DNA from 2 places in the Streptomyces sp. NPDC029041 genome. Region 2 is predicted to be linked to the other one. Evidence: riboswitches for the same ligand, from Rfam matches in the RefSeq annotation. Region 2 holds a riboswitch; the other holds the start of a gene.
The links. Region 2 has a riboswitch for S-adenosylmethionine ahead of thrC (threonine synthase). Riboswitches for the same ligand answer to the same signal wherever they lie in the genome.
Positions count from the first base shown of each region.

Region 1: linked by a shared signal. The riboswitch ahead of AB0F04_RS09215 (aminotransferase class V-fold PLP-dependent enzyme) and the one ahead of thrC (threonine synthase) in region 2 are both predicted to bind S-adenosylmethionine.

Region 1 covers NZ_JBEZWO010000003.1:425,301-440,147, reverse strand. The annotation lists gene ctaD (cytochrome c oxidase subunit I) at 1-1,102, shown strand, start outside; gene AB0F04_RS09255 (cytochrome c oxidase subunit 4) at 1,099-1,497, shown strand; gene AB0F04_RS09250 (Ig-like domain-containing protein) at 1,630-2,883, shown strand; gene AB0F04_RS09245 (hypothetical protein) at 2,977-3,378, opposite strand; gene AB0F04_RS09240 (heme-copper oxidase subunit III) at 3,523-4,143, shown strand; gene AB0F04_RS09235 (c-type cytochrome) at 4,225-5,037, shown strand; gene AB0F04_RS09230 (Rieske 2Fe-2S domain-containing protein) at 5,034-6,107, shown strand; gene AB0F04_RS09225 (cytochrome bc complex cytochrome b subunit) at 6,104-7,726, shown strand; gene trpD (anthranilate phosphoribosyltransferase) at 7,862-8,926, shown strand; SAM riboswitch class IV at 9,013-9,129, shown strand; gene AB0F04_RS09215 (aminotransferase class V-fold PLP-dependent enzyme) at 9,263-10,630, shown strand; gene AB0F04_RS09210 (Lrp/AsnC ligand binding domain-containing protein) at 10,659-10,940, opposite strand; gene AB0F04_RS09205 (rhomboid family intramembrane serine protease) at 10,937-11,689, opposite strand; gene AB0F04_RS09200 (hypothetical protein) at 11,849-12,088, shown strand; gene AB0F04_RS09195 (NYN domain-containing protein) at 12,159-13,508, shown strand; gene AB0F04_RS09190 (NlpC/P60 family protein) at 13,754-14,794, shown strand.
Region 2 covers NZ_JBEZWO010000005.1:158,105-172,951, reverse strand. The annotation lists gene AB0F04_RS14160 (helix-turn-helix transcriptional regulator) at 1-474, shown strand, start outside; gene AB0F04_RS14155 (DUF397 domain-containing protein) at 458-649, shown strand; gene AB0F04_RS14150 (hypothetical protein) at 903-1,709, shown strand; gene AB0F04_RS14145 (hypothetical protein) at 1,920-2,489, shown strand; gene AB0F04_RS14140 (carboxylesterase family protein) at 2,491-4,050, opposite strand; gene AB0F04_RS14135 (NADH:flavin oxidoreductase) at 4,145-5,266, opposite strand; gene groL (chaperonin GroEL) at 5,475-7,097, opposite strand; gene AB0F04_RS14125 (cold-shock protein) at 7,433-7,636, opposite strand; gene AB0F04_RS14120 (MoaD/ThiS family protein) at 8,082-8,357, opposite strand; gene thrC (threonine synthase) at 8,460-9,746, opposite strand; SAM riboswitch class I at 9,765-9,921, opposite strand; gene AB0F04_RS14110 (glucosyl-3-phosphoglycerate synthase) at 10,102-11,046, shown strand; gene AB0F04_RS14105 (trehalose-6-phosphate synthase) at 11,120-12,508, shown strand; gene otsB (trehalose-phosphatase) at 12,516-13,427, shown strand; gene AB0F04_RS14095 (DUF3263 domain-containing protein) at 13,510-13,755, opposite strand; gene AB0F04_RS14090 (extracellular solute-binding protein) at 13,796-14,847, opposite strand, start outside.

The DNA.
Region 1 (14,847 bases), on a different contig from region 2:
CTTCACCTGGAACGTGCTGCTGACCGGTGTCCTGGTCCTGCTGGCCTTCCCGGTCCTGGCCGCGGCCCTGTTCGCCCTGGAGGCGGACCGCAAGTTCGGTGCCCACGTCTTCGACTCCGCCAACGGCGGCGCGTTGCTGTGGCAACACTTGTTCTGGTTCTTCGGCCATCCAGAGGTGTACATCATCGCGTTGCCGTTCTTCGGCATCATCAGTGAGGTCATCCCGGTCTTCTCCCGCAAGCCGATGTTCGGTTACACGGGTCTGATCGGCGCGACCATCGCGATCGCGGGTCTGTCCGTGACGGTGTGGGCCCACCACATGTACGTCACCGGCGGTGTGCTGCTGCCGTTCTTCTCCTTCATGACGTTCCTCATCGCCGTACCCACCGGCGTGAAGTTCTTCAACTGGATCGGCACCATGTGGAAGGGCTCGCTGTCCTTCGAGACGCCGATGCTCTGGGCGACCGGCTTCCTGATCACCTTCACCTTCGGTGGTCTGACCGGTGTCATCCTGGCCTCGCCGCCGATGGACTTCCACGTGTCCGACTCGTACTTCGTGGTGGCCCACTTCCACTACGTCGTCTTCGGCACCGTGGTGTTCGCGATGTTCTCCGGCTTCCACTTCTGGTGGCCGAAGTGGACCGGCAAGATGCTGGACGAGCGCCTCGGCAAGATCACCTTCTGGACGCTGTTCATCGGCTTCCACGGCACGTTCCTGGTCCAGCACTGGCTGGGCGCCGAGGGCATGCCGCGTCGTTACGCCGACTACCTGGCGGCCGACGGCTTCACCGCGCTGAACACGATCTCGACGATCAGCTCGTTCCTGCTCGGCATGTCGATCCTGCCGTTCTTCTACAACGTGTGGAAGACGGCCAAGTACGGCAAGCCGGTCGGCGTCGACGACCCGTGGGGCTACGGCCGCTCCCTGGAGTGGGCGACCTCCTGCCCGCCGCCGCGGCACAACTTCATCACCATGCCGCGGATCCGCAGTGAATCCCCGGCGTTCGACCTGCACCACCCGGAGATCGCCGCTCTCGACCAGCTCGAGAACGCCGGTCACGGCGAGAAGGCCCTCGCTGGCGGCAAGGAGGCCGGCAAGTGAAGATCCAGGGCAAGATGTTCATGTGGCTGAGCGTCTTCGTGCTCGCCATGGCCGTCGTCTACGGCTTCTGGTCGAAGGAGCCGGCCGGCACCACGGCGCTCTTCCTGGCGTTCGGCCTGTGCATCATGATCGGCTTCTACCTCGGCTTCACGGCCAAGCGGGTGGACGTCGGCGCGCAGGACGACAAGGAGGCGGACGTCGCGGACGACGCCGGCGAGGTCGGGTTCTTCAGCCCGCACAGCTGGCAGCCGCTCTCGCTCGGCATCGGCGGCGCGCTCGCCTTTCTTTCGGTCGCCATCGGCTGGTGGCTGATGTACTTCTCGCTGCCGATCATCCTGATCGGCGTCTGGGGCTGGGTCTTCGAGTACTACCGCGGTGAGAACCGCACTCAGTAGCACGCGCCGAGCGCCCAAGGGGCCCGGACACTCCGACAGGAGCGTCCGGGCCCCTTCCTTCTGCCGTCATGGATGTCACTCGTACGAGTCGTTCGGCGTGCCGCTCTTGACTCCCGTTCCTAGCGTGAGGTCATGAGCCACACAGTGATCTCCCGCCCCCGCACCGTCGTCAGCTGCACGCTGCTGGTGATAGCCCTCAGCGCGGGCGTCACCGCCTGCGGCTCCGACGGCAACCCCCTGGCCGCCCGCCCCTACGACGCCGCGGACCAGATCTCCTTCAACGCCCCCGACGGCGACCGCAAGAAGGCGGATCCGGACAAGCCCCTGGAAATAGTGGAGGACTCCGACGGGCGCATCACGGACGTCACGGCCCACGACGCCTCAGGACGCTACGTGGCGGGCGAACTCGCCGCCGACGGCAGCCGCTGGCACAGCACCTCCCCGCTCGCCGCCAACGCCAGCTACACGGTCCGTGTGAGCACCGAGGACGAGGACGGGGCGCCCGGCCGCAAGGTCGTCACCTTCGACACCGGCAAGCCCACCACCAAGAAGCGCCTGGACGTCACCTTCGGTCCCAAGACCGGCACCTACGGCGTCGGCCAGCCCGTCACCGCCGAGCTGAGCCAGCCCGTAAGGGACAAGGCCCAGCGGGCCGTCGTGGAGCGTGCCCTCAAGGTCTCCTCCACGCCCGCCACGGACGGCGCCTGGCACTGGGTGGACGACAAGAAGCTCCACTACCGCCCGAAGGACTACTGGCCCGCCCAGGCCACCGTCCAGGTCCGCAGCAACCTGCAGGGCATCAAGATCGGCGACCGGATGCGGGGCGGCAAGGCCAAGCCGCTGACCTTCACCACCGGGGACAAGCTCATAGCCGTCACGGACGCCGCCGCCCACCAGATGACCGTCTACAAGAACGACGAGATCGTCCGCCAGATACCGGTCACCACGGGCAGGCCCGGCTACGACACCCGCAACGGCGTCAAGGTCGTCCTGGCCAAGGAGGGCACCGTCCGCATGACCAGCGCCAGCATCGGCGCCTCGGACTTCTACGACCTGATCGTCCACCACTCCGTCCGCGTCACCAACAGCGGCGAGTACGTCCACGCCGCCCCCTGGTCGGTCGGCTCCCAGGGCTTCGCCAACGTCAGCCACGGCTGCACCGGCATGAGCACCGAGAACGCCGCCTGGTTCTACGACACCGTCCGCGAGGGCGACATCGTCAAGGTCATCAACTCCGGCGGCGACACGATGGCGCCGTTCGGCAACGGCTACGGCGACTGGAACCTCGACTGGGCGAAGTGGCGCACCGGCAGCGCCCTCCTGGGCGGCACCCCCGACGGCCCCACGGAGGCCGACAGGGCCCGCCTGAGGCCCCAGAGCGTCTAGACGCCTTCGGGGGCATCGCCTTCAGGGGCGCGGGGAACTGCGCGAACACCCCCACGCGCCCGCAGCCGCCGAACAACGAGGCGAACCGGCCCCCTAGGCGTTCAAAGCCGCCTTCTCCCGCAACAGAGAAGCCAGCGCGGAGGCGAACTCCACCGGCTCCACCGGCAGCGTCACCGCCGCCTCCGCCCGGCTCCACGTCGCCAGCCACGCATCCTGAGGCCGCCCGATCAGCAGCAGCACCGGCGGGCACTCGAACACCTCGTCCTTGATCTGCCGGCAAAGACCCATGCCCCCCATCGGCACGGCCTCCCCGTCCAGCACGCAGACGTCGATCCCACCCCGGTCCAGCTCCGTGAGCACAGCGGCGGGAGTCGCGCACTCCACGAACTCCACCACCGGGACGTCCGGAGCCGGCCTCCGCCCCGTGGCGAGCCGCACCTGCTCTCGGGTGTTGGAGTCGTCGCTGTAGACCAGCACCGTGGCGGTCGGCTGCATTGTTCCTCCGTGACGTCAGCGTCGTAAGGACAGGCCCGTGGGCCGGATGCTACTCCCTTGAACACCACGTCAACACCGGTACGAACGGTGAAGACACTCCGAACGGCACCCCCCGGAGTGAGGGCGGGATAAGCGACCGACATAATGTCGGTCGTGGCGACAGCAACGACAGTAGAAACCGGGCACGCGCACCCGTCGGTCAATCGGCCGAACCTCACCAGCGTCGGAACGATCATCTGGCTGAGTTCCGAGCTGATGTTCTTCGCGGCCCTCTTCGCGATGTACTTCACCCTGCGATCGGTGACGGGTCCCGATCACTGGAAGGAGATGGCCGCCCATCTCAACTTCCCGTTCTCGGCGACGAACACCACCATCCTGGTGCTCTCCTCGCTCACCTGCCAGCTCGGCGTCTTCGCCGCCGAGCGCGGTGACGTGAAGAAGCTCCGGATGTGGTTCATCGTCACGTTCGTGATGGGTGCGATCTTCATCGGCGGTCAGGTCTTCGAGTACACGGAGCTGGTCAAGGACGCGGGCCTGTCCCTGTCCTCCGACCCGTACGGCTCGGTGTTCTACCTGACCACCGGCTTCCACGGCCTGCACGTGACGGGCGGTCTCATCGCCTTCCTGCTGGTCCTGGGCCGGACCTACGCGGCCAGTAGGTTCACCCACGAGCAGGCGACGGCCGCGATCGTCGTGTCCTACTACTGGCACTTCGTCGATGTCGTCTGGATCGGTCTCTTCGCCACGATCTACATGATCAAGTAGCAGGGCCCGCATCCGCGCGTGCTCGACGAAGCGCGCATCCCAGAAGCATCGACGCAGAAGATCCTGACACCGGGGTAATCCGTGAAAAAGCTCTCCGCACGACGACGCCACCCGTTGGCGGCGCTCGTCGTCCTACTCCTCGCGCTGGCATGCACCGGGGGGCTGTACGCCGTGTTCGCACCCGCGGACAAGGCACAGGCCGACGAAACCGCCCAGTCCCTCACCATCGAGGAGGGCAAGAAGCTCTACTCGGTCGGCTGCGCCAGTTGCCACGGCACCGGCGGTCAGGGCACCTCCGACGGGCCGAGCCTGGTGGGTGTGGGCGCCGCGGCCGTCGACTTCCAGGTGGCCACCGGCCGTATGCCGGCCGCCACCTCCCAGGGCCCCCAGGTCCCGGAGAAGAAGAACATCTACTCGCAGGCCGAGATCGACCAGCTCGCGGCGTTCATCGCCTCGCTGGGCGCCGGTCCGTCGGTTCCGACGGAGGAGCAGTACGGCCCCGAGGGTGCCGACATCGCCAAGGGCGGTGAGCTGTTCCGCACCAACTGCGCGCAGTGCCACAACTTCACCGGCAAGGGCGGCGCGCTGACGCACGGCAAGTACGCGCCGGACCTCGAGGGCGTCTCCCCGAAGCACATCTACGAGGCCATGCAGACCGGCCCGCAGAACATGCCGTCCTTCCCCGACACCACGCTGTCGGAGAAGAACAAGAAGGACATCATCGCGTACCTCGACGCGGTCAACAGCGAAAAGACCGAGAGCCCCGGCGGCCTCGAACTGGGTGGCCTCGGGCCGGTCAGCGAGGGCCTGTTCGGCTGGATCTTCGGTCTCGGCGGTCTGATCGCCGTCGCCGTGTGGGTCGCCGCCCGGACCGCAAAGGCCAAGAAGTCATGAGTAGCCAAGACATTCCAGAAGAGAACCTGCCTGCCGCGCAGTCCGCAGGACATGACGAGCACGGGCACGGCGCGGTGAGCGTCGCGGACGACAAGAACCCGTTCGCCGACCCGGGCCTGCCCCCTCACGAGCACCGAGTCCAGGACATCGACGAGCGGGCCGCCAAGCGGTCCGAGCGCTCGGTCGCCCTGCTGTTCACGGTGTCGATGCTGGCCACCGTCGCCTTCATCGCCTCCTTCGTGGCGATCCCGGTCGACAAGTCGGTCTACATCTTCCCGCTGGGCCACATCAGCGCGCTGAACTTCGCGCTGGGCATGACGCTCGGCATCGCGCTGTTCTGCATCGGCGCGGGCGCCGTCCACTGGGCCCGCACCCTGATGTCGGACGTGGAGGTCGCCGACGAGCGGCACCCCATCGAGGCGTCGCCCGAGGTCCGCGAGAAGGTCTTCGCCGACTTCAAGCAGGGCGCCAAGGAGTCCGCGCTCGGCCGCCGCAAGCTGATCCGCAACACCATGCTCGGCGCGCTCACGCTGGTGCCGCTCTCCGGCGTCGTGCTGCTGCGTGACCTCGGTCCGCTGCCCGGCACCAAGCTCCGCCACACGCTGTGGTCCAAGGGCAAGCTGCTCGTCAACATGAACACCAACGAGCCGCTGCGTCCCTCGGACGTCGCGGTCGGGTCGCTGACCTTCGCCAAGCCCGAGGGCCTGGAGGAGCACGACCACGACTTCCAGAACGAGATCGCCAAGGCCGCCCTGATGATCGTCCGGATCCAGCCGGAGGACATCAAGGACAAGCGCGAGCTCGAGTGGTCGCACCAGGGCATCGTCGCGTACTCGAAGATCTGCACCCACGTCGGTTGCCCGATCTCCCTGTACGAGCAGCAGACGCACCACGTGCTCTGCCCCTGCCACCAGTCCACCTTCGACCTCTCCGACGGTGCCCGAGTGATCTTCGGTCCCGCCGGTCACGCCCTGCCGCAGCTCCGCATCGGCGTGAACGACGAGGGCTACCTCGAGGCGCTCGGCGACTTCGAAGAGCCCGTCGGCCCTGCTTTCTGGGAGCGCGGATGAGCACTGCACAGAATCGCCGCAAGGCACCCGCGGGTGAGCGGGTCGCCGACTGGGCCGACGGCCGCCTCGGGATCTACTCCCTGGCCAAGGCCAACATGCGCAAGATCTTCCCGGACCACTGGTCCTTCATGCTCGGTGAGATCTGCCTCTACAGCTTCATCATCATCATCCTCACGGGTGTGTACCTGACGCTGTTCTTCCACCCGTCGATGAACGAGGTGGAGTACCACGGCAGTTACGTCCCGCTTCAGGGGCAGCTGATGTCGGAGGCGTTCGCCTCCACCCTGGACATCAGCTTCGACGTCCGCGGCGGTCTGCTCATCCGGCAGATCCACCACTGGGCGGCGATCATCTTCCTCGCCGGCATGTTCGTGCACATGATGCGCGTCTTCTTCACCGGCGCGTTCCGCAAGCCGCGCGAGATCAACTGGCTGTTCGGCTTCCTGCTGTTCGTCCTGGGCATGTTCACCGGCTTCACCGGCTACTCCCTCCCGGACGACCTGCTCTCCGGCACCGGTGTCCGCTTCACGCAGGGCGCCATCCTGTCCATGCCGATCGTGGGCACGTACATCTCGATGTTCCTGTTCGGCGGGGAGTTCCCGGGCACCGACTTCGTCGCCCGGTTCTACTCGATCCACATCCTGCTGCTGCCGGGCATCATGCTCGGGCTCGTGGTCGGCCACCTGATCCTGGTCTTCTACCACAAGCACACCCAGTTCGCGGGTCCCGGCCGGACCAACAAGAACGTCGTCGGCATGCCGCTGCTGCCGGTCTACATGGCCAAGGCCGGAGGCTTCTTCTTCCTGGTCTTCGGTGCCATCGCGGCCATCGCCGGCATCGCGACCGTCAACCCGATCTGGGTTCTCGGCCCCTACCGTCCCGACCAGGTGTCGACCGGTGCCCAGCCGGACTGGTACATGGGCTTCGCCGAGGGTCTGGTCCGCGCCATGCCGGGCTGGGAGATCAACCTCTGGGGTCACACGCTCGTGCTGGGCGTGTTCATCCCGCTGGTGCTGTTCGGTGTCTTCCTCGCGATCATCGCCCTGTACCCGTTCATCGAGTCGTGGGTCACCGGGGACAAGCGCGAGCACCACATCCTGGACCGCCCGCGCAACGCCCCGACGCGCACGGCCGTAGGTGTCGCCTGGGTCACCGGCTACATCATCATGCTGATCGGCGGTGGCAACGACATCGTCGCCACGCACTTCCATCTGTCGATCAACGCGGTGACCTGGTTCGTCCGGATCGGGTTCTTCCTCGGCCCGGTCATCGCCTTCGTCGTCACCAAGCGCATCTGCCTCGGCCTGCAGCGCCGGGACAAGGAGAAGGTGCTGCACGGCCGCGAGTCGGGCATCATCAAGCGCCTGCCGCACGGTGAGTTCATCGAGGTGCACGAGCCGCTCAGCCAGGAGCAGATGTACACGCTCACGGCGCACGAGCAGTACAAGCCGGCCGAGATCGGCCCGACGGTCGACGAGAACGGTGTCGAGCGCAAGGTGAAGGGCTCCGAGAAGCTGCGCGCCAAGCTCAGCGACGCCTACTACGGCGAGGGCGCCCAGATCCCGAAGCCCACCGCCGAGGAGTACCGGGAGATCACGAGCGGCCACGGCCACCACTGATCACTGCTTCGCCACGCCACAGAGGGGCCCCGTCCGATCACCGGACGGGGCCCTTCGCCCTGCCCGGGGCTGGATAGGGTGGACCCGTTGAGACTCTCGTCCCGCAGTGCGGGACGCCTGACCCTGGAGCGGCTTATGAGCGCTGTGACCCCCGCTGGAGGCGACACCGCGGCGGGCCGCTCCTGGCCCCTGCTGCTGAACGGCCTGCTGGACGGCAGGCACCTGAGCGCGGACGACACCGCCTGGGCGATGGACCGGATCATGCGCGGCGAGGCGACCGAGGCGCAGATCGCCGGGTTCGTCGTGGCCCTGCGCGCGAAGGGCGAGACCGTCGAGGAGATCAACGGCCTGGTCCGCACGATGTACGCGCACGCCAACGTGATCGAGGTGCCCGGGGCGACGGTCGACATCGTCGGCACCGGCGGCGACGGCGCGAAGACGGTCAACATCTCCACGATGTCCTCCATCGTCGTCGCCGGCACCGGCGCCAAGGTCGTCAAACACGGCAACCGGGCCGCGTCCTCGGCGTCCGGGGCCTCCGACGTGCTGGAGAAGCTCGGGGTCAACCTGGAACTGCCGCTGCACCGGGTCGCGGAGGTCGCCGACGAGGCCGGGATCACCTTCTGCTTCGCGGTGAAGTTCCACCCGGCGCTGCGCCACGCGGGTGCCGCCCGCGGCCAGTTGGGCATCCGCACGGTGTTCAACGCCCTCGGCCCGCTCACCAACCCGGCCCGGGTCCGTGCCCAGGCGGTCGGTGTGGCGGACCCGCGCATGGCGCCGATCGTCGCGGGAGTCTTCGCCGAGCGTGGCAACTCGTCCCTGGTCTTCCGGGGCGACGACGGCCTCGACGAACTGACCACCACGGCCACGTCCCGGGTGTGGACCGTCCGGGACGGCAAGGTCACCGAGGAGGCCTTCGACCCGCGTGACGTGGGCCTCGAACTCGTCCCGGTGGAGGCGCTGCGCGGCGCCGACGCCTCCTACAACGCCGAGGTCGCCCGCCGCCTGCTGGACGGCGAGACCGGCCCGGTCCGCGAGGCGGTCCTGCTGAACTCGGCGGCGGCCCTGGTGGCTCTGGAGCCCACCGCGGCGCCCCTGGCCGAGCAGATCGCCGCCGGGATGGCGAAGGCGGCCGAGTCCATCGACTCGGGGGCGGCCAAGCGCACGCTGGAGCGCTGGGTGGCCGCGAGCAACGCGTAGCGGACCCCCGTCGGCGGAACGACCGGCGTCCCGCGATCCGGACTCGGGTTGCGGGGCGCCGATCTCTTCGCGTACGTTCCTGAACAGGTCATGAGTGACAGTCATGAGGCCCCGGCCGACTGTCCGGCAACCCTCCGTCCGTGGCGGGGTGCCCCGGGTGAAGACCGGGCCGCAGGCAGCGAGGTCTGCGGCAAGCGCGTGACGAGGAGTCTTCCGTGAACCAGCGAATGCGATAGGGCCGCAGAGCCCCGCCTCCGCATCCCCTTTTCCTTTCACCCCCGCTCGAGCCGTACGCGCTCGCGGGCGGATTCCACCTGCCTTCACGGGAGTTCCGTCATGTCTGTCTCCACCCTTGCCGCCGGCCAGTCCGTTTGTGCCCCGCTGCCCGTTCTGGGGCGGGATGTCACCGTGCCGCTCGTGACCGGCGGTGAGGTGACCTACGCCGCGCTCGACTACGCCGCCAGCGCCCCGGCGCTCCAGCGGGTCTGGGACGACGTCGCCGCCTACGCGCCGTACTACGGCAGCGTGCACCGCGGTGCCGGGTACCTGTCCCAGCTGTCGACCGACCTGTTCGAGAACGCCCGCCGGACCGTGGCCGAGTTCCTCGGCTGCCGCGAGGACGACCAGGTCGTGTTCACCCGGTCGACCACCGACTCCCTCAACCTGCTGGCCGCCGCCCTCCCCGCCGACTGCCAGGTCTTCGTCTTCGAGACCGAGCACCACGCCTCCCTGCTGCCCTGGCAGGAGGCCCGGGTCACCTACCTGGACGCCCCGCGCACCCCCCGGCAGGCCGTCGGGACCCTGGAGCGCGCCCTCGCCGGCCGTGACCCCCACGGGCCGGCGCTGGTCTGCGTCACCGGCGCCTCGAACGTCACCGGCGAGCTGTGGCCCGTGCGGGAGCTCGCGGCGGCCGCGCACGCCCACGGTGCGCGGATCGTCCTGGACGCCGCCCAGTTGGCCCCCCACCACCCCGTGTCCGTCGCGGACCTCGACGTCGACTGGGTCGCCTTCTCCGGGCACAAGCTGTACGCGCCCTTCGGCACGGGCGTCCTGGCCGGACGCGCCGACTGGCTGCGCGCGGCCGAGCCGTACCTCGCGGGCGGCGGCGCCAGCCGCAAGGTCAGCCGGCGCGAGGACGGGGGAGTGGACGTGGAGTGGCACGACAGCGCCGCGCGCCACGAGGCCGGCTCGCCCAACGTCATCGGCGCCTACGCCGTCGCGTCGGCCTGCAAGGCGCTGACCGAGGCGGGCTTCGACACCCTCGTCGCCCGTGAGCAGCACCTGGTCCGCACGGTGCGCGACGGTCTCGCCGACGTGCCCGAGGTGCGGTTCCTGTCCCTCTTCGGGGACGACGCGCCGCGCGTCGGCGTGCTCTCCTTCGTCGTCGAGGGCTGGAACAGCTCCCACTTCGCCGCCGCCCTGTCCGCCGAGTACGGCATCGGCGTACGGGACGGGCTGTTCTGCGCCCACCCGCTGCTGCGCACCCTGCTCGGCAGCGACCCGCAGACGCAGGGCGAGTGCGGGTCGCCCGAGGCCGCCCCCGGGGAGAAGTCGCTCAACGCCATCCGGGTCAGCTTCGGCGCCGGCACGCCCGACGAGCACGTGGAGCGGTTCGTGCGGGCGGTGAAGGAGCTCGTGACGGACGGCGCGCAGTGGAACTACCGCACGCAGGACGGCCGCTGCGTGCCGGACACCTCCGCCTAACCGGCCGCCCCGGGGGGACCGACGCGCCCTAGTTGTCGAGCCCGATGGAGAACGCCGCCTCCAGGTCGTGCTGCGAGTACGTGCGGAACGCCACGTGCGTGTCGGTTCCCTCCACCCCGGGGATCTTGCTGATCCGGCCCGGGATGACCTCCGCCAGGTCCTCGTGCTCCTTCACCCGGACCATCGCGATCAGGTCGTAGGTGCCGGTGACGGAGAAGACCTCGCTGACGCTGTCCAGCGCCGCGATCGACTCGGCGATCTCGGGGATCCGGTCCACGCTGGTCTTGATGAGGACGATCGCGGTGATCACGGCTGGTTCTCTCCCTCGGGAGCCGGAGCAGGGGCGGCCTTCACTCTAGTGGGGCCGGTGGGGCGGCCGTAGCGGACCGACGCGTAGCCGAAGCCCAGACCGAAACCGATCAGGTGGGCCAGGTAGGCCACCCCCGGCGCGTCCGGGGCCCGTCCCGCCGCCAGCCACTGCAGCGCCGCCCAGAACGGCAGGACGACCCATGCCGGAAAGCGCACCGGCAGGAAGAACAGGAACGGCAGGAGACTGGTCACCCGGGCCCGGGGGAACAGGTACAGAAATGCACCGAGGACCGCCGAGATCGCCCCCGAGGCCCCGACCAGGGACTGATCGGAGTCCGCGTTGGCGACGGCGTAGCCCAGCAGGGCCAGGTAGCCGCAGCCGACGTAGAACAGGATGAACTGCACCCGGCCCATCCGCTCCTCGGTCATCGCCCCGAAGACGTAGAGGAAGAGCATGTTGCCGAGCAGGTGGACCCAGCTGCCGTGGACGAAGAGCGCCGTCGCGGGGGTGAGGGCCGCCCCCGCGGACCCCTCGAACAGTTCTGCGGGGATCACCCCCCAGCGCCGGAAGTAGGCCCGCTGCACCGCGAGCACCTCGTCGCCGGTGCCGTACGCCGGATTGAGTCCCGAGGCGGGCCCGGCCAGGAAGACCGCGCAGCACACGGCGATCAGTGCGTACGTCACCGGCGCCGAGGATCCCCGGACCGATCGGCCGGCCCGGATGATCGACGCGCTCCACTTGCTGATCATGAACACAGAGCATGACGTAACCGGACGCAACCTCGCAGATCGCCTCGCCGCCGTGGACGCGCGGGCGGCGAGGACCCGCCAGGCCGTAGGGTTACGAGCCACACGCACCGGGGATGCCGGTCGCGTCACGGACACTAGAAGGAAAGAGAACAGGTCACGATGACGGTTCCCCTGCCGACCGCCGGGACGCGGTGGCGCTGCACCCTCTGCGGCAACCTCACGAGGTTCGACGTGACCCGCTCGTCGAAGGTCGTCGAGTACGTCCACCTCGACCTGGCCGGAGAGCCGAAGGTCGAGGAGCGCGAGGTGCTCAGTGAGACCATCGAGTCGGTGCGCTGCCGCTGGTGCAACGCGGTGGACCAGGTGGAACTCGTGGACAGGCCGGGCGCCGGCTCCTGAGGATGGGGGTCCCCCCGCTCGAGCGAAGTCGAGAGTGGGGGAGGGCCCCGCACGGATTGGGGTGTGACGGATGGTGGAGACCACAGGCGGGGGGCCGGGCGACGGCGCCGCCGAGGTGCTCGACCGTCCGCTGCCCGACGGCGTGCGCCGCAGAGTCGTGCAGATCGTCTCCGACGGCTTCGGCTCGCTGACGGTCGGCGAGCTGCCCGCACAGCTCAGGCAGTACGCCCGGTTCGCGCCGAACCGCCGGACGAAGTTCGCAGGCAACGCCATGGCGGCCGCGCTGGAGACGGATGCGCTGTTCCGGCAGCGCATCGGGGAGAAGCTCAGAGAGGCCCAGCCGGAGCTGACCGGCGCTCTCGACTCAGGCTCCCCGCCCCCGGCCGCGGACCCGCTCGACGTGGCGGCCGCGGCCTACGTACTGCGGCCACCCGGCTGGGTGAAGCTGGTGGCCGCCGCCGGTGAGGAGGCCCAGCGGGCCGACGCCGAACGCGCCGACGAGGAGAGCCGGGCCGAACTGGAGCGGCTGCGGGCCGAGCTCGACCGGGCCCGCGAGCACACCCGGGCCGAGACCGAGCGGCTGCGCACGGAGCTGGAATCGGCCAAAAAGGAAACCGAGGCGCTGCACCGCAAGCTGCGCGCCGCCCTCAGCGACGTCAAGCGCGGCGAGGCCGCGCTGCGCAAGGCGCACGGCGAGATCGACGCCGTCCGCGCCGAGGGGCACGCCCAGGTGTCCGCCGCCGAGAGCGAGACCCGGCGGCTGAAGTCCCGGCTGAGCGAGTCCGAGGCCGCTCTGGAGGCCGCACGCCGGGCCGCACGCGAGGGCCGCAGCGTCGAGGACATGCGGGTACGGCTGCTGCTGGACACCCTCCTGGACGCCACCCAGGGGCTGCGCCGCGAACTGGCCCTGCCGCCGGTGTCGGTGCGGCCCGCCGAGACCGTGGACGCCGTCGAGCCGGGCCGGATGACCCCGAAGGACATCGCCGCCCGCGCCCTGTCCGAGGACGACCCGCAGGTCCTCGACCAGCTGCTGGCGCTGCCGCAGGCGCATCTGGTCGTCGACGGCTACAACGTCACCAAGACCGGCTATCCGCAGATGCCGCTGGAGAAGCAGCGCCTGAGGCTGCTCGGGCAGCTCTCCCAACTGGCCGCGCAGAGCGGCGCCGAGGTGACCTGCGTCTTCGACGGTGCCGAGCTCGCCGCGCCGGTGCTGCTGGCCCCGCCGCGCGGCGTACGCGTGCTGTTCTCGAAGCCGGGCGTCACCGCCGACGAACTCATCCGCCAGCTGGTGCGCGCCGAACCGCCGGGGCGTCCGGTCATCGTGGCGTCCACCGACCGCGAGGTCGCCGACGGCGTGGCCCGGGCCGGTGCCCGCCCGGTGGCCTCGGCCATGCTGCTCAAGCGCCTTTCGCGCGCCTAGGGGGCGTACGCCCGCTCTGTAACCTCCGGGCGTGATGCCCGGATTGGTGAGGCCCGTGGGCCACGGTGCGTCAAATGAGTCTCACTGCCTGTGAGTCCAGGGGAAAAGATGGCCTACCGTGACGCAATTTTTCATCTGAGGATTTGAACTGATCACAGGAAGGTCACTAGGGTCAGGCCCAACCTCCGCTCGGGTGATCACTCATCGGGAGAGACGGCGGAGGGGCCAGAAGGAGCTTTTCACCCGTGGCGTCCCACCGTCGTCCCAAGCAGCCGAGCCGCGCACGTGTGACCGTGCTGACCACAGCCGCCGCCGCTGCCGTCGCCTTCAGCTCGCAGGCCGCCAACGCGGCCCCCAGCGAGAAGCCGAGCAAGGACGAGGTCAAGACCAAGGTCGACAAGCTCTACGAAGAGGCCGAGCAGGCCACCGAGAAGTACAACGGTGCCAAGGAGAAGCAGGAGAAGCTCCAGAAGGAGATCTCCACCATCCAGGACAACGTGGCCCGCGGCCAGGAGGAGCTGAACGAGCTCCGCGACAGTCTGGGTCTCGCCGCCGCCTCCCAGTACCGCACCGGCTCCATCGACCCCTCGGTCCAGCTGTTCCTCTCGGCCAACCCCGAGGACTACCTCGACAAGGCCTCCACGCTCGACCAGTTGAGCAGCCAGCAGGTCGAGGCGCTGAAGAAGGTCCAGGAGAAGCAGCGCGAACTCGCCCAGGAGCGCGCCGAGGCCTCCGAGAAGCTCAAGGACCTCGCCTCCACCCGGACCGAACTGGGCAACAAGAAGAAGGAAGTCCAGGGCAAGCTCGCCTCCGCGCAGAAGCTGCTCAACAGCCTCACCGCCGCCGAGAAGGCCGAACTCGCCGCCGAGCAGAACCGCGCCAGCCGGGCCAGCGAGCGCGACGCCCTCGACGTCGACGTCCCGCCCGGCTCGGGCCGCGCCGCCGCCGCCTTCGCCTTCGCCCAGAGCCAGCTCGGCAAGCCCTACGTCTACGGCGCCACCGGCATGAGCTCCTTCGACTGCTCCGGCCTCACCTCCCGGGCCTACGCCTCCGCCGGCATCCAGATCCCGCGCACCTCCGAGGCGCAGTCCCAGATCGGCACCAAGATCTACTCGACCAGCCAGCTCAAGGTCGGCGACCTGGTCTTCTTCTTCAACGACCTGCACCACGTCGGCCTCTACGCCGGAAACGGGCAGATCATCCACGCCCCGCGCACCGGCACGGTCGTCCGCTACGAGTCGATGAGCACGATCGGCGGTCCGTTCATGTTCGGCGTCCGCGTCTGACCCCGTTCCTCGCAGCTCGCGACACCGTCCCGAGGTCCCTTCCGCGCCTTCAA
Region 2 (14,847 bases):
GCGGTGTTCCGCGCCTACCGGCCTACAGCACCGGAGGAGGTGATCGAGGAGTTGGTGACCGCCCGGATGGACAGGGCCCGCATCCTCGACGATCCAACAAGCCCGTTGTTGTGGATGGTGATTGACGAGGCTGCACTGCGGAGGGAGACCGGTGGGCGAGAGATCATGGCAGGAGCGCTACGCCATGTCACGGCCCTGATCCACAGGAACCGGATCATCGTGCAGGTGCTGCCGTTCGGCGCGGGAGCCCACGCGTCGATGGAGGGCTCCATGAAGCTGATGGATTTCGAGGACGCGCCTCCGTTGCTCTACTTCGAAGGAGTCGGCACGGGACGGCTGGAGGACGACCCGGCAACCGTCCACCATCAGCGGCGCACCTTCCAGCTCCTCACCGCCTGCGCCCTCTCCCCGGGCGGATCCCTGGCTCTCATCGAAGACATCGCGCAGGATTACGGCCATGAGGAACACGCCTGAGTGGTACAAGTCCAGCTACAGCGGCGGCAGCGGCGGCGACTGCCTGGAAATAGCCGACGGCCACCGCTCCCTCATCCCCGTTCGCGACTCCAAGAACCCCGAAGGCCCGAAGCTCGTGTTCCGCGCCACCGCCTGGACCACATTCGTCGAGAACCTCAAGGACGAGACAGCCTGAGCTTCGGGACCCGGGCTTCGAGCCCTCTTTTCAAGGAATGGGTGGTGGGCTTCAACCCACCCTCCCACCCGGTGGGTTGACGCGGAGCATCCGACTTGCCACGGACAGTCACGCGCGTCTAACGTTCCCTGCACAAAAGCAACAGCCCCCGCCCGGTGCGCCAACACCTGCGGGGGCTTAACCAACGAGATCGAAAGCAGTCGATCCCATGGCTGACGCCAACTTTAGTGCTGCCTCCCCGTCCGCGCACCCCATGGCGGGCCCGGGCTACGGCAAACGCACGACCCCCGGCCAACCCTCGCGCACGAACCACGACTTCGCCCACCTCTCACCCCGCGAAGCCGCCATCGCCACGTACCTCGACCGGCTCCCCGACGGCGCCGACATCTCCGTGAAAACGCTGGCCAAACACCTCCCCTACGGCCAGTGCGCCCTCGGCACCGCCCTCAACCGCATCCAGCAGGCGGGCCACCTGCGCCGGGGCCGGGAGTGCATCACGGCCGACGACGGCAGCTCCCGGTGGATCACCCGTTCGTGGTGGTCCCGCACCGCACGGGATGACGACTGGTGGACCGCCTTCACCCGCGGCGACGTACCGCAACAGCCGGCACGCCCCACCCGCTCCCGCGCCCACGTCCTCCTGGCCGCCCTCGGCCGCACCGCACCCGTCCTGACCCTCTCCGAGGCGGACTGCGCGACCCTCGCCCCACTCGTGACGGGCTGGTTCGAACGGGGCGCCTCGGAGGACGACGTCCTGCGTGCGCTCACGGCCGGCCTGCCGACGCCCGTCCACCACCCCGCCGGCCTGGTCCGCAACCGCCTGACCGGCAAACTCCCGCCTCCACCCGCCCCACGTCCGCCTCTCCGAGTCCTGGAGTGCTCGAACTGCGGCGCCCCGGGCCGCCCGGAAACCCTGCCAGGGGGGCGTTGCAGCACCTGCCGGGGCGAACGCGCCCCCGCGCAACCCTCCGCACCACTGCCCGCCCCCGCAGTCCACGAGCACGCGGCCCAGATCCGCACTGCGATGCACCAGCGACGAGAAGAGAGGACACATACATGACGGCTCCTACCGGTTCCCTCATGGCCGTGGAGATCTCCTCATCGACCGCGACAACCACACCCTCACCGTCTTCAGCGAGCCGAGAGACGGTCGCTACCGGCAGGTCACGCCACACCCCTGGGGCGCCACCGTCGAGCTCCCCGCCCCCGTCGACATCACCCTGGACACCGGGAAACTCAAGGACTACTCCGACTGAGGACAATGGGCACCATGAACCACGCTCAGCTCACCGCCCTGGGCCGTGCCCTCCGTGTCATCGGCGAGCACGGCGAGGCCCTCACCTCCGACACCCCGGACGGCAAACTGCACGAGGTCAAGGCCGACCTGAAGCGCGCGCTGGACCTGCTGGAGGACAGCGTCACCACGGCCGCGCCCAGCACACGCTGCCCCGAGCACCCGAACGGCCCGGTCGACGAGGCCGCCCCCGACCTGTGCCTGCTGTGCGAGACGCGGCGCAGGGCGGCCCGCCGGGCCGAGTTCAACGGGCCCACCCCCCAGCAGCAGCCCACCGAGCCCGCACCGTCCCGCTACGGCGTGCGCGGCGACCGCCCCCAGCCCCAGCAGCGCTGGCTGGCGGAGCTGTGGAACGGCCAGGCCTGGCAGCTGTGCGGCACCCCGCGCCGGGACCGCCGCGAGGCGGAGCTGTTCATCGCCGCCCAGCGCAAGGCACCCCGGGCCGCCATGGCGTACCGGCTGGTGCACGAGTTCACCGACTACGAGGTGCTGCGGGTGTGGGGGACGCCGATGCGGGTCGACATCGAACCCATGGGCAACCTGTAGGTCATGCCAGCAGCGGCAGGGGCCGGAACTCGTGCCCCTCCCACAGCCGCCGCGACGCCTCCTCCGGGTACGCCCGCACCTCCGGCTCCGCATCCAGCACCTGCACCAGCCGCCGCTCGTCGTCGTACGCCGGCCAGCCCGGGTCGCCCGAACGCGCGAAGGACGTCCAGGACGCGCGGAAGCGGGACGACAGCGACAGCGCCTCGGCGGACGGCTCCGTGCCCGCGAAGAGCAGCAGCCCCAGGTCCGCCCCGAACGTGCCGAACAGCAGCGGGATGTCCAGGGCGTGGCAGGCGCCGAGCGCGCCGCCGTTGCCCGGGGCGGGCCAGGTCAGTTCGTAGAGGTGCGCGCGTCCGCCGCCCGCCCGCTGCGCCCGGGCGAGGTGCAAGGTGGGCATGCTGAACAGCCAGTCCGTCTGGACACGTTCATAGAGCTCCGAAGGGGAGGACTCCGGGAAGGCCGCGCGGTAGGCCTGCTCACCGTCGGGGCCGGGGGCGAAGAGACGGAGGGCCGAGGCCGCCCGCTCCTGGCTGATCTGCCCGAGTTGGCCGGCCATGGCGACGAACAGCCGGTACTCGTCGCGGTTGTGGCCGACGAGCAGTTCCACGTCCTTCGCCGCACCGGCCGCCAGCGCCTGCCACGGCGTGGCCGGCAGCACCTCGCCGTCGACCACCGGAGAGAACGGCGTGACCGTCGGCGCCGCCTGGCCCCAGCGGTCGGTGTACTGGGGCATCTTGAGACCCAGCGCCTCGCCCGCCGAGGTCAGCTCGCGCGGGGCGATCGTCGACAGGTCGGCGACCGTGGGGCGCAGGCCCACCTCGGCGGCGAGGGCCGTGCCGATGTCGCGGGCCAGGGCGTCGGAGAAGAACGTCCCCGGCACGCTCTGCGCGATCGCCCGCCGGAACAGACCGGCGGCCCGGGGCATGCAGAGCAGTGCGGCGACCGAACCGGCGCCGGCCGATTCGCCGAAGACCGTGACCTGGCCGGGGTCGCCGCCGAAGGACGCGATGTTGTCCCGCACCCATTCCAGGGCGGCCACCTGGTCGAGCAGGCCGCGGTTGGCGGGCGCTCCCTCGATGTGGGCGAAGCCCTCCATGCCGACGCGGTAGTTGAGGGACACGACGACCACGTCACCGTCGGTCGCGATGTGCCGGGCGTCGTAGCCGGGGCTGCCGGCGTGGCCGAACTTGTAGGCCCCGCCGTAGATCCACACCAGCACGGGGCGGTGGGCCGCCGGGTCGGGCTCGGGGGTCCAGACGTTGACCGTGAGCCAGTCGTCACCCTGGGGCACGTCGATCAGACCCGGACCGCCCATCAGGCCGAGGTCCTGCGGGGGCGGCGGGCCGAAGGCGTGTGCGTCGCGTATGCCGTCCCAGGCGGGGGCGGGCCGCGGGGCCTGGAAGCGGGCCTCGCCCACCGGCGGCGCGGCGAAGGGGATGCCGCGGAAGACGGCGAGGCCCTCCTCGTTCCGTCCGCGTAACGCACCGGCGGTGGTGCGCACCACGGGGCCGGGCTGCTCTGAGGGGCCGCCCGGCGAGGGGCGGGAGTCGGTCGTCGTCATCTGCGGGGTCTCCTCAAGGGGTGCCGGTGAACAAACGTCCGATCAGTCTCCTTGATCGGCGCAGGCCGATCCAGACACCCCGTCCGGAGGGAGGTCAGCTGAGGGTCTTCAGCGCCGCCGGGTCGTACGCGGCCAGTTCCTCGAAGCGGCCGTCCAGCACCTTGCGCGCCCACTCGGGGTCCTGGAGCAGGGCGCGGCCGACGGCGACCATGTCGAACTCGTCGCGCTCGAAGCGGTCGAGGAGGTTGTCGAGGTCGCCGACCTCGGCGCTCTCGCCCTGGAAGGACTTGAGGAAGTCGGTACCGTCCAGGCCGACGGAGCCGACGGTGATGGTGGGCTTGCCGGTGAGCTTCTTGGTCCAGCCGGCCAGGTTGAGGTCCGAGTCGTCGAACTCGGGGACCCAGTAGCGGCGGGTGGAGGCGTGGAAGGCGTCGACACCGGCGGCGGCCAGCGGCGCGAGGATGGACTCCAGTTCCTCCGGCGTCTCGGCGAGGCGGGCGCGGTAGGCCTCCTGCTTCCACTGGGAGAAGCGGAAGATGACGGGGAAGTCGGCGGAGACGGTCTCGCGGACGGCCGCGACGATCTCCTCGGAGAGCTTGGCGCGGGCGACGCGGTCGCCGCCGTAGGCGTCGGTGCGGCGGTTGGTGCCCTCCCAGAGGAACTGGTCGAGCAGGTAGCCGTGGGCGCCGTGCAGTTCGACACCGTCGAAGCCGATGCGCTCGGCGGCGGCAGCGGCCTCGGCGAACGCGCCGATCACGGCGTCGATGTCGGCCTGGGTCATGGCCTTGCCGGTGGGCTCGTCGGCGCCGATGCGCAGGCCGGAGGGGCCGACGGCCGGGGCGTCGGCGAACGGGGGCTCGCCCTGGTTGCGGACCATGCCGATGTGCCACAGCTGCGGCACGATCGTGCCGCCGGCGGCGTGCACCGCCTCGGCGACCTTCGCCCAGCCGGCGAGCTGCTCGTCACCGTGGAACCGCGGCACGCTGTCGCTCTGCCCGGCCGACTCGTGGCCGACGTAGGTGCCCTCGGTGACGATCAGGCCGACTCCTCCGGCGGCGCGGCGCGCGTAGTACGACACGACGTCCTCGCCGGGGACGCCGCCCGGGGAGAACATGCGGGTCATGGGCGCCATCGCGATCCGGTTCGGAACGGTCAGGCCGCCCAGCGTTACGGGCCGGGACAGGATTTCGGCGGCGCGGGAAGCGGCGACGGTCACGGGGGTCTCCTTGGGATACCGGACAGTGCACGCATACCGGTCAGTATGTGCACACGCATAGGACCTAGTGTTCAACCACCCGGTCCGGTCGCGCCATCCCGCCCCCGCTGTGATCCCGCACACGCCGGAGGGCGGCACCCCCTGCCGGAACAGGGAGTGCCGCCCTCGGTAAGGACGTTGATCAACCCGGGAGATTCCCAGGGGTCGATCAGAAGTCCATGTCACCGCCCGGCATGCCGCCGCCGGCGGGCGCGGCGGCCTTCTCCGGCTTGTCGGCGATGACGGCCTCGGTGGTGAGGAACAGCGCGGCGATGGAGGCGGCGTTCTGCAGGGCGGAACGGGTCACCTTCGCCGGGTCGATGATGCCCTCGGCGATCATGTCGACGTACTCACCGGTCGCGGCGTTCAGGCCGTGGCCGACGGTGAGGTTGCGGACCTTCTCCACGACGACGCCGCCCTCGAGACCACCGTTGACGGCGATCTGCTTCAGCGGGGCCTCCAGCGCGAGCTTCACGGCGTTGGCGCCGGTCGCCTCGTCACCGTCGAGCTCCAGCTTCTCGAAGACCTGGGAGGCCTGCAGCAGGGCCACGCCACCACCGGCGACGATGCCCTCCTCGACGGCCGCCTTGGCGTTGCGCACGGCGTCCTCGATGCGGTGCTTGCGCTCCTTGAGCTCCACCTCGGTGGCGGCACCGGCCTTGATGACCGCGACACCGCCGGCGAGCTTCGCCAGGCGCTCCTGCAGCTTCTCGCGGTCGTAGTCCGAGTCGCTGTTCTCGATCTCGGCGCGGATCTGGTTGACGCGGCCCTGGACCTGGTCGGCCGAGCCGGCACCGTCGACGATGGTGGTCTCGTCCTTGGTGATGACGACCTTGCGGGCCTTGCCCAGCAGGTCGAGCGTGGCGTTCTCCAGCTTGAGGCCGACCTCCTCGGAGATCACCTCGCCGCCGGTGAGGATGCCGATGTCCTGCAGCATCGCCTTGCGGCGGTCGCCGAAGCCCGGGGCCTTGACGGCGACGGACTTGAAGGTGCCGCGGATCTTGTTGACGACCAGGGTCGACAGGGCCTCGCCCTCGACGTCCTCGGCGATGATCAGCAGCGGCTTGCCGGACTGCATGACCTTCTCGAGGAGCGGCAGCAGGTCCTTGACGTTGCTGATCTTCGAGTTGGCGATCAGGATGTACGGGTCGTCGAGGACGGCCTCCATACGCTCCATGTCGGTGGCGAAGTACGCCGAGATGTAGCCCTTGTCGAAGCGCATACCCTCGGTGAGCTCCAGCTCCAGACCGAAGGTCTGGGACTCCTCGACGGTGATGACGCCTTCCTTGCCGACCTTGTCCATGGCCTCGGCGATGAGCTCGCCGATCTGGGTGTCGGCGGCGGAGATGGAGGCCGTGGAGGCGATCTGCTCCTTGGTCTCGACGTCCTTCGCCTGCTCCAGCAGGGCGGCGGAGACGGCCTCGACGGCACGCTCGATACCCCGCTTGAGGGCCATCGGGTTGGCGCCGGCGGCTACGTTGCGCAGACCCTCCTTGACCAGGGCCTGGGCGAGAACGGTCGCGGTGGTCGTACCGTCACCGGCGACGTCGTCCGTCTTCTTGGCGACTTCCTTGACCAGCTCGGCGCCGATCTTCTCGTACGGGTCCTCGAGCTCGATCTCCTTGGCGATGGAGACACCATCGTTGGTGATCGTGGGCGCGCCCCACTTCTTCTCGAGGACGACGTTGCGGCCCTTGGGGCCGAGCGTCACCTTGACGGCGTCCGCGAGCTGGTTCATGCCGCGCTCGAGGCCGCGCCGCGCCTCCTCGTCGAACGCGATGATCTTGGCCATGTGAAGTGGTCCCTCCAGGACTGGGGGTGATGACTCCGGACCGCGCCCGCGCCCGCGACGGACGGCTCGCTTGCCTCGTGGGTTCCTTCCCCACCCGGCCTGCGGGCCTCACCGACCCGGTCCTTACGTTGTCACTCTCACCTTCAGAGTGCTAACGCAATGATTAGCACTCGGGCATGGCGAGTGCAAGCGCCTCCCGGGGATCGGGCGGTCACGTCAGCCCCCGGCGAACACCCCCGGCATGCGCTTCGAGCAGGCCGAAGGGCCCGCACCCCCCGGGGGGTGCGGGCCCTTCTCAGAAGACCGGTCGCTTGAGCGTTGGTCGTGGTGCGCGTTCAGGCAGAGACGCGAACCATGTCGGCCTGCGGTCCCTTCTGACCCTGCGAGATCTCGAACTCGACCCGCTGGCCCTCTTCAAGGGTGCGGTAGCCGTCCATCTGAATCGCGCTGTAGTGGACGAAAACATCCGCACCACCGTCGACCGCGATGAAGCCGTACCCCTTCTCCGCGTTGAACCACTTGACGGTGCCCTGAGCCATGCCTAACTCCCCTATTACTGGCCCTTGCACAGATCCACACTTCGCGGATCCGGGTCAGACCTCACCCCCCACGGTTGGGGGCGTGCGCCGGAACGCGTCGACCGCGGCTGAATGTATCTGTCCAACTGCCGTCTGCAACAGGTCAATCGGACGAGAAATCTGGACGCGCAGGGTCCGGAATGTGGGGAGAATTCGCCCGAATTCAGGGCAAGTCGGGCCACACAAAGGGAACAAAAGCCGCAAAAGACATACACACTTTGGCTACATCTTGTCGGGCTCGTAGCGGGAATTCAGGGTTCCGATCAGGGAATCGGGGCCGCGTTCCCCAACTGTACCCCGCTCAACCACACAGAATTGCCCCCTCCGCTTCTCTCACGGAGGGGGCAATTCGATAAACTCTCAGTGACGGTCGTTACCGAAGGTAACAACCAGCCGACCGACCGGTTCAGCCGCCGGCGACGGCGGGAATGATCGACACACCGGCACCGTCCGGCGTCGCCGTCTCCAGACCCTGCTCGAACCGCACGTCGTCGTCGTTGACGTAGACGTTGACGAACCGCCGCAGCTTGCCCTGGTCGTCCAGCACGCGGGCGGCGATCCCGGTGTGGTTCTTCTCCAGATCGGCGATGACCTCCCCGAGGTTCGCGCCCTCGGCGGCGACCTCGGCCTGCCCGCCGGTGTAGGTACGCAGGATGGTGGGGATCCGAACGGTGACGCTCATCGGGATATGACCTCCGGTTTCGATTGAGCTACGGCTGGGGCGCGTCCTCAGGGGCGCGGGGAACTGCGCGACCAGCCCCCACCGGCCCGCAGCGAACGACGATCAGACGAGCCCGGCCTCACGGAACGAGTCCAGGTTGGGCCGGATGGTCGCGGTCAGCCCGGTCCCGGCCACCGCATCCAGCGTCTTGAGGCCGTCTCCGGTGTTGAGCACGACGGTGGTCTTGGAGGTGTCGAGAGCCCCGCTCTCGATCAACTTCTTCGTCACCCCCACCGTCACCCCACCGGCGGTCTCCGCGAACACACCCTCGGTCCGCGCCAGCAGCTTGATCGCCTCGACGACCTGCTCGTCCGTCACGTCCTCCACCGCACCGCCGGTCCGCCGCGCGATGTCCAGCACGTACGGCCCGTCCGCCGGGTTGCCGATGGCGAGGGACTTGGCGATGGTGTCCGGCTTCTGCGGGCGCACCACGTCGTGCCCGGCCTTGAACGCCGTGGACACCGGCGAACAGCCGAGCGCCTGCGCGCCGAAGATCTTGTACGGCTTGTCCTCGACCAGACCGAGCTTGATCAGCTCCTGCAGACCCTTGTCGATCTTCGTGAGCTGGGAACCGGAGGCGATCGGCACCACGAGCTGGTCCGGCAGCCGCCAGCCGAGCTGCTCACAGATCTCGTACGCCAGGGTCTTGGAACCCTCCGCGTAGTACGGCCGCAGGTTGACGTTGACGAAGCCCCAGCCCTCACCGGCCGGGTCGCCGATCAGCTCGGAGCAGAAGCGGTTCACGTCGTCGTAGTTGCCCTCGATGCCGACGAGCTCGCCGCCGTAGATCGCTGCCATGACGACCTTGCCCTGCTCCAGGTCGTGCGGGATGAACACGCAGGAGCGGAAGCCGGCGCGGGCGGCGGCGGCCCCCACGGCGCCGGCGAGGTTGCCGGTGGAGGAGCAGGAGAGCGTGGTGAAGCCGAAGGCGCGGGCGGCCTCCAGGGCCTGGGCGACGACACGGTCCTTGAAGGAGTGCGTCGGGTTGCCGGAGTCGTCCTTCACGAACAGCTTCCCGGCGTCGACACCCAGCTCACGCGCGAGGTTGTCGGCCTTGACCAGCGCGGTCCAGCCCGGGTTGATGTTCGGCTTGTCCGCCACGTCGGCCGGGACGGGCAGCAGCGGGGCGTAGCGCCAGATGTTCGCGGGACCCGCTTCGATGCGCTTGCGGAGCTCTTCGGTGTCGTAGGCCGAGAAGTCGTAGGCGATCTCCAGCGGGCCGAAACACTCCTCGCACGCGAAGACCGGGCCGAGGGGCACGCGGTGGCCGCACTCGCGGCAGCTGAGCGCGGCGGCGGGGCCGAGGTCTACGGTGGATTCAGTGGTGCTTGCAACAGTCTGCGCAGCCATGTGAGGCGAGGCCCTTTCTCCTCATCTTCCTCACGACGCATCTCGCCGTGAGACGGATTTGGCACCTTCCCGAGCCGGGAGCCTCGCGCGTGTGGTCGCCAGTGACCTACGAGTACCGACTGGAGGGTTGCCGGGGCTTCATCGGGCCGTTTCCCTCTGCCCCTCTGGATGAGCTGTATGTGGTTGTAGGCGGCGGGTGACCCCGGACATGTGATGGTCATCCGCGTTGTTCAAGACTGTAACCGACGACCAGGAGAGTTGAGATAGTCGTCCGAACCGCGAGATGACTGCATCCGTCAGCCGCTACCGCGGCGGGCAGTCCGTCCCGCCGAGAGCACGCAAAGGAGCCGCCACGGTGCTGGAAGAAGTCGAGCGCTGGCTGAGCACCCGTTCCTGGTCAGCGAACGAGCGCCCGCTCCACCAGATCCTCGCCGCCAAGCAGCGCACGGGCCGGTCGGTCAGTGTCGTGCTGCCCGCGCTGAACGAGGAGGAGACGGTCGGCGACATCGCCGCCGTCATCCGCCATGACCTGATGCTGCAGGTCCCGCTCGTCGATGAGCTGGTCGTCGTCGACTCGGGGTCGACCGACCGCACCTCCGAGGTGGCCGCCGCCGCGGGCGCGCGGGTGGTGCACCGGGACGAGATCCTCCCCCGCCTGCCCGCCGTGCCCGGCAAGGGCGAGGTGCTGTGGCGCTCACTGCTCGTCACCCGCGGGGACATCGTCTGCTTCGTCGACGCGGACCTGAGGGACTTCTCGTCCGACTTCGTCTCGGGGATCGTGGGCCCCCTGCTCACGGACCCGGACGTGGACCTGGTGAAGGCCATGTACGACCGCCCCCTCGGCGGTGCCGCCGGGCAGGGCGGCCGGGTCACCGAGCTGATGGCCCGCCCGCTGCTCAACATGCACTGGCCCCAGCTGGCCGGCTTCGTGCAGCCGCTCGGCGGCGAGTACGCGGCCCGCCGCTCACTGCTGGAGCAGCTGCCGTTCCCCGTCGGGTACGGCGTGGAGCTGGGCATGCTGGTGGACGCCCTGCACCTGGTGGGCCTGGACGCCCTCGCCCAGGTGGACGTGGGGGTGCGCAAGCACCGGCACCAGGACGGGCAGGCGCTGGGCCGGATGGCCGCCGCGATCTACCGCACCGCCCAGCTGCGGCTGGCCCGCGGGCATCTGATCCGGCCGTCCCTGACCCAGTTCGAGCGGGGGGCGGACGGCTTCGAGCCGCGGACTCACTCCGTGGACACCGAGGAGCGCCCGCCGATGGTGGAGATCGCCGAGTACCAGGCGCGGAAGGCGGCCTGACCGGGGCCCTTTTCGGCCGGGTGCGGCAGATCCGCACGTTTGAGCGTTCGGGGGCCGGGCTAGGTTGAGGCTTATGTCTTCGACGTACGGTGCTGCACAGGTGCTGGTGGCCTCCAACCGTGGCCCGGTCTCGTACACGGTGGGTGAGGACGGTTCGCTGGACGCCAAGCGGGGCGGCGGCGGGCTGGTGTCCGGGCTCTCCGCGATCGGCTCGGACGCGGACGCGCTGTGGGTGTGCTCGGCGCTCTCCGACGGTGACCGGGAGGCGGTGCGGCGCGGCGTCGGCGAGGACGGCGTGCGGATGCTGGACATCCCGGCCGACGTGCACGCCGACGCGTACAACGGCATCGCCAACTCGGTCCTGTGGTTCGTGCACCACATGCTCTACCAGACGCCGCTGGAGCCCGTCTTCGACGCGGAGTTCCGGCGGCAGTGGGCGTCCTACGAGGCCTACAACCGGGCGTTCGCCGAGGCGCTGGCGGAAGAGGCCGCGCAGGGCGCGGCGGTCGTGGTGCAGGACTACCACCTGACGCTGGTGCCGGGCATGCTCCGCGAGCTGCGGCCCGACCTGCGCATCGGGCACTTCTCGCACACGCCGTGGGCGCCGCCGGAGTACTTCCGGATGCTGCCGGACGACGTGGCCGGGCAGGTGCTGCGCGGCATGCTCGGCGCGGACCGGCTGGGCTTCCTCACCGAGCGCTGGGCGGAGGCGTTCACCGCGTGCGCCGAGCGGTTCGCGGGCGGGCTCGGCGGCACCAGGGTCGGCGTGCACGGCCTCGGCGCCGACGCGGACTTCCTGCGCGCGCGCTCCCACGAGCCGGACGTCGAGGAGCGGATCGCCGCGCTGCGCGAGGAGATCGGCGAGGGCCGCCGCACCATCGTCCGGGTGGACCGCACCGAACTGTCCAAGAACATCGTGCGCGGCCTGCTGGCCTACCGCCGGCTGCTGGAGACCCACGCCGAGTGGCGCGAGCGGGTGACGCACGTCGCCTTCGCCTACCCCTCCCGGCAGGACCTCGCGGTGTACCGGGACTACACGGCCGAGGTGCAGCGGCTGGCGGACGAGATCAACGCCGAGTACGGCACGCCGGGCTGGAAGCCGGTCGTGCTGCACGTCAAGGACGACTTCGCCCGCTCCCTGGCCGCCTACCGGCTCGCCGACGTGGCCCTGGTCAACCCCATCCGCGACGGCATGAACCTCGTCGCCAAGGAGGTCCCGGTCGTCTCCGACGCGGGCTGCGCGCTGGTGCTGTCGCAGGAGGCCGGGGCGCACGAGGAGCTGGGCGAGGACGCGATCACGGTGAACCCCTACGACGTGACGGGCACGGCGGCGGCCCTGCACGAGGCGCTGTCGATGCGCCCGGAGGAACGCGCCGAACGCACCAAGCGCCTGGCCGCGGCGGCGACGGCCCTGCCACCGGCCCGGTGGTTCCTGGACCAGCTCGACGCGCTGAGGGGCTGAGGACCGGATGAGCAGCCAGAGGGGCGTGTCGAGCCGGGGCCCGGCGAACGAGTCGCCGGCCGCGCAGCGCGGGCGGGGCGGCCTGCCCGGGCCCGACGCGGCGGCCCTCCCCACCCCCGCCACCCAGGCCGGTCAGGACGGTCTCGCCGCTCTCCTCGCGCAGCCCGGGAAGGCACTGATCGCCCTGGACTTCGACGGGACGCTCGCGCCGATCGTGGCCGACCCCGAGCAGGCCCGGGCCCACCCGCAGGCCCTGGGCGCGCTGACGGCGCTCGCCCCGAAGGTCGCCGCCATCGCGGTGATCACCGGCCGCCCCGCCGAGGTCGCCGTGCGCAACGGCGGCTTCGCGAACGCGCCGGGCCTGGAGCACCTCGTCGTCCTCGGGCACTACGGGGCCGAGCGGTGGGACGCCCGCAGCGGCGAGGTCACCGCACCCGACCCGCACCCGGGCGTCGACGCGGTCCGCGCCGAACTGCCCGGGCTGCTCGAAGGCAGCGGGACCTGGGTGGAGGACAAGGGCCGGGCGGTGGCCGTGCACACCCGCCGGGCCGCCGACCCGCAGGGCGCCTTCGAGGCCCTGCGCGAGCCGCTCACCGGCCTGGCGACCCGGCACGGGCTGATCGTCGAGCCCGGCCGCATGGTCCTCGAACTGCGCCCGCCCGGCATGGACAAGGGCGCCGCCCTCACCGGGTTCGCGCGAGAGATCGGCGCCGGCTCGGTCCTCTACGGCGGCGACGACCTGGGCGACCTGCCCGCCTACTCGGCCGTCGACACCCTCCGCACGACCGGCACCCCGGGCCTGCTGGTGTGCAGCGGCAGCGACGAGGTGACCGAACTCAGGGAGCGCGCGGACGTGGTGGTGGACGGCCCGGAGGGTGTCGTGGGGCTGCTGAGGGCCCTGGCTCACCAGATCGGCTGAAGGACACGTACCTCCAGGGGCGCGGGGAACTGCGCGAACAACCCCCACGCACCCGCAGCCCGCGACGGCCAGGAATCCCCACTCACCGCTCGGACCGACGCCGCTCCCGAACCCGCCGCAGCCGATTGACCGTCACCGGATCGTGTGCCAAGGCCCGCGCGTCGTCCAGCAGCGCATTGAGCAGCTGGTAATACCGCACAGGCGCGAGCCCCAGCTCCTCCCGTATGGCCCGTTCCTTCACGCCGGGCCCGGAGAAGCCCCGGCGTTCGAGCGCGAGAATGTCCCGCTCCCGGCGCCCGAGCCCCTGCTCACCCGTCTCCTCGTCCATACCCGGCACCGTAACGCCCGCCACCGACAGCACAGCGGAGCTACTCCCCGCTCTCCGCCCGGGTCGCCGCCACCTGGATGCCGCCGAGGACACCCGAGGGGCTGCCACCGGGCGCGACGGCCTTGCCGATGCGCTGCTTGACCTGTGCACTGACGTCGGCCCAGGAGGTCTTGCCGACCGGATAGAGCTCGGAGGCCAGCAGCTCCTCCAGGAACGGCTTGAGGTGCCGGTCCTCCTCGGACGCGGCCATGGTGCCGGACGCGGAGGAGGTCACCGGCAGCAGGTCGTACTCGCGGGAGAAGGCCAGCACGTTCTTCTCGCTGTACACGAAGTCGAGGAAGTCGCCCACCTGGTCGCGGTGGCCGTTCTTGCGGAACGCGGTCATCCAGTCGGAGACGCCGAGCGTCGACCTGCTCGGCCCCTCGTGTCCCGGCGTGGGCACCATCCCGTACTTCACCCCGCCCTTGGCGGCGATCCTCATCAGCGACGGGTGGCCGTCGAGCATGCCGACCTGGCCCTTGGCGAAGGCGGCGAACGCCGCGGCCCGGTTGAGCCGGCCCGGCGCGACCGGCCCGGTCAGGCCCTTGCCGACCAGGTCCTCCTTCAGCCAGGAGAAGGTGTCGATGTTCTGCGGGGAGTCGATGGCGTAGCTGTCGACGCTGTCGGTGTAGCCGCCCCCGCCGCTGAGCATCCACTGCATGGTCTCGGCCTGCGCCTCCTCCGGACCGAGGGGCAGCGCGTACGGGTACTTCACACCCTCCGCCTTGAGCGCCTCGGCGCCGGCGGCCAGGTCCTTCCAGGACTCGGGCGGGGTGATGCCGGCCTTGGCGAAGAGGGTCTTGTTGTAGAAGAGCACGCGCGTGGAGGCGGCGAACGGCATCCCGTACTGCACGCCCTTCACCTGGCCCGCGGAGGCCAGCTGTCCGACGAAGTCGGCCTGCACGGGTATGGAGAGCAGGTCGTCGGCCTTGTAGAGCTGGTTCTTCGCCGCGTAGTCCGCGTACGCGCCGATCTGCGCCATGTCCGGCGGGTCACCGGCGGCGACCATCTCACGGACCTTGCGGTCGACGTCGTTCCAGGAGTACACGCTGA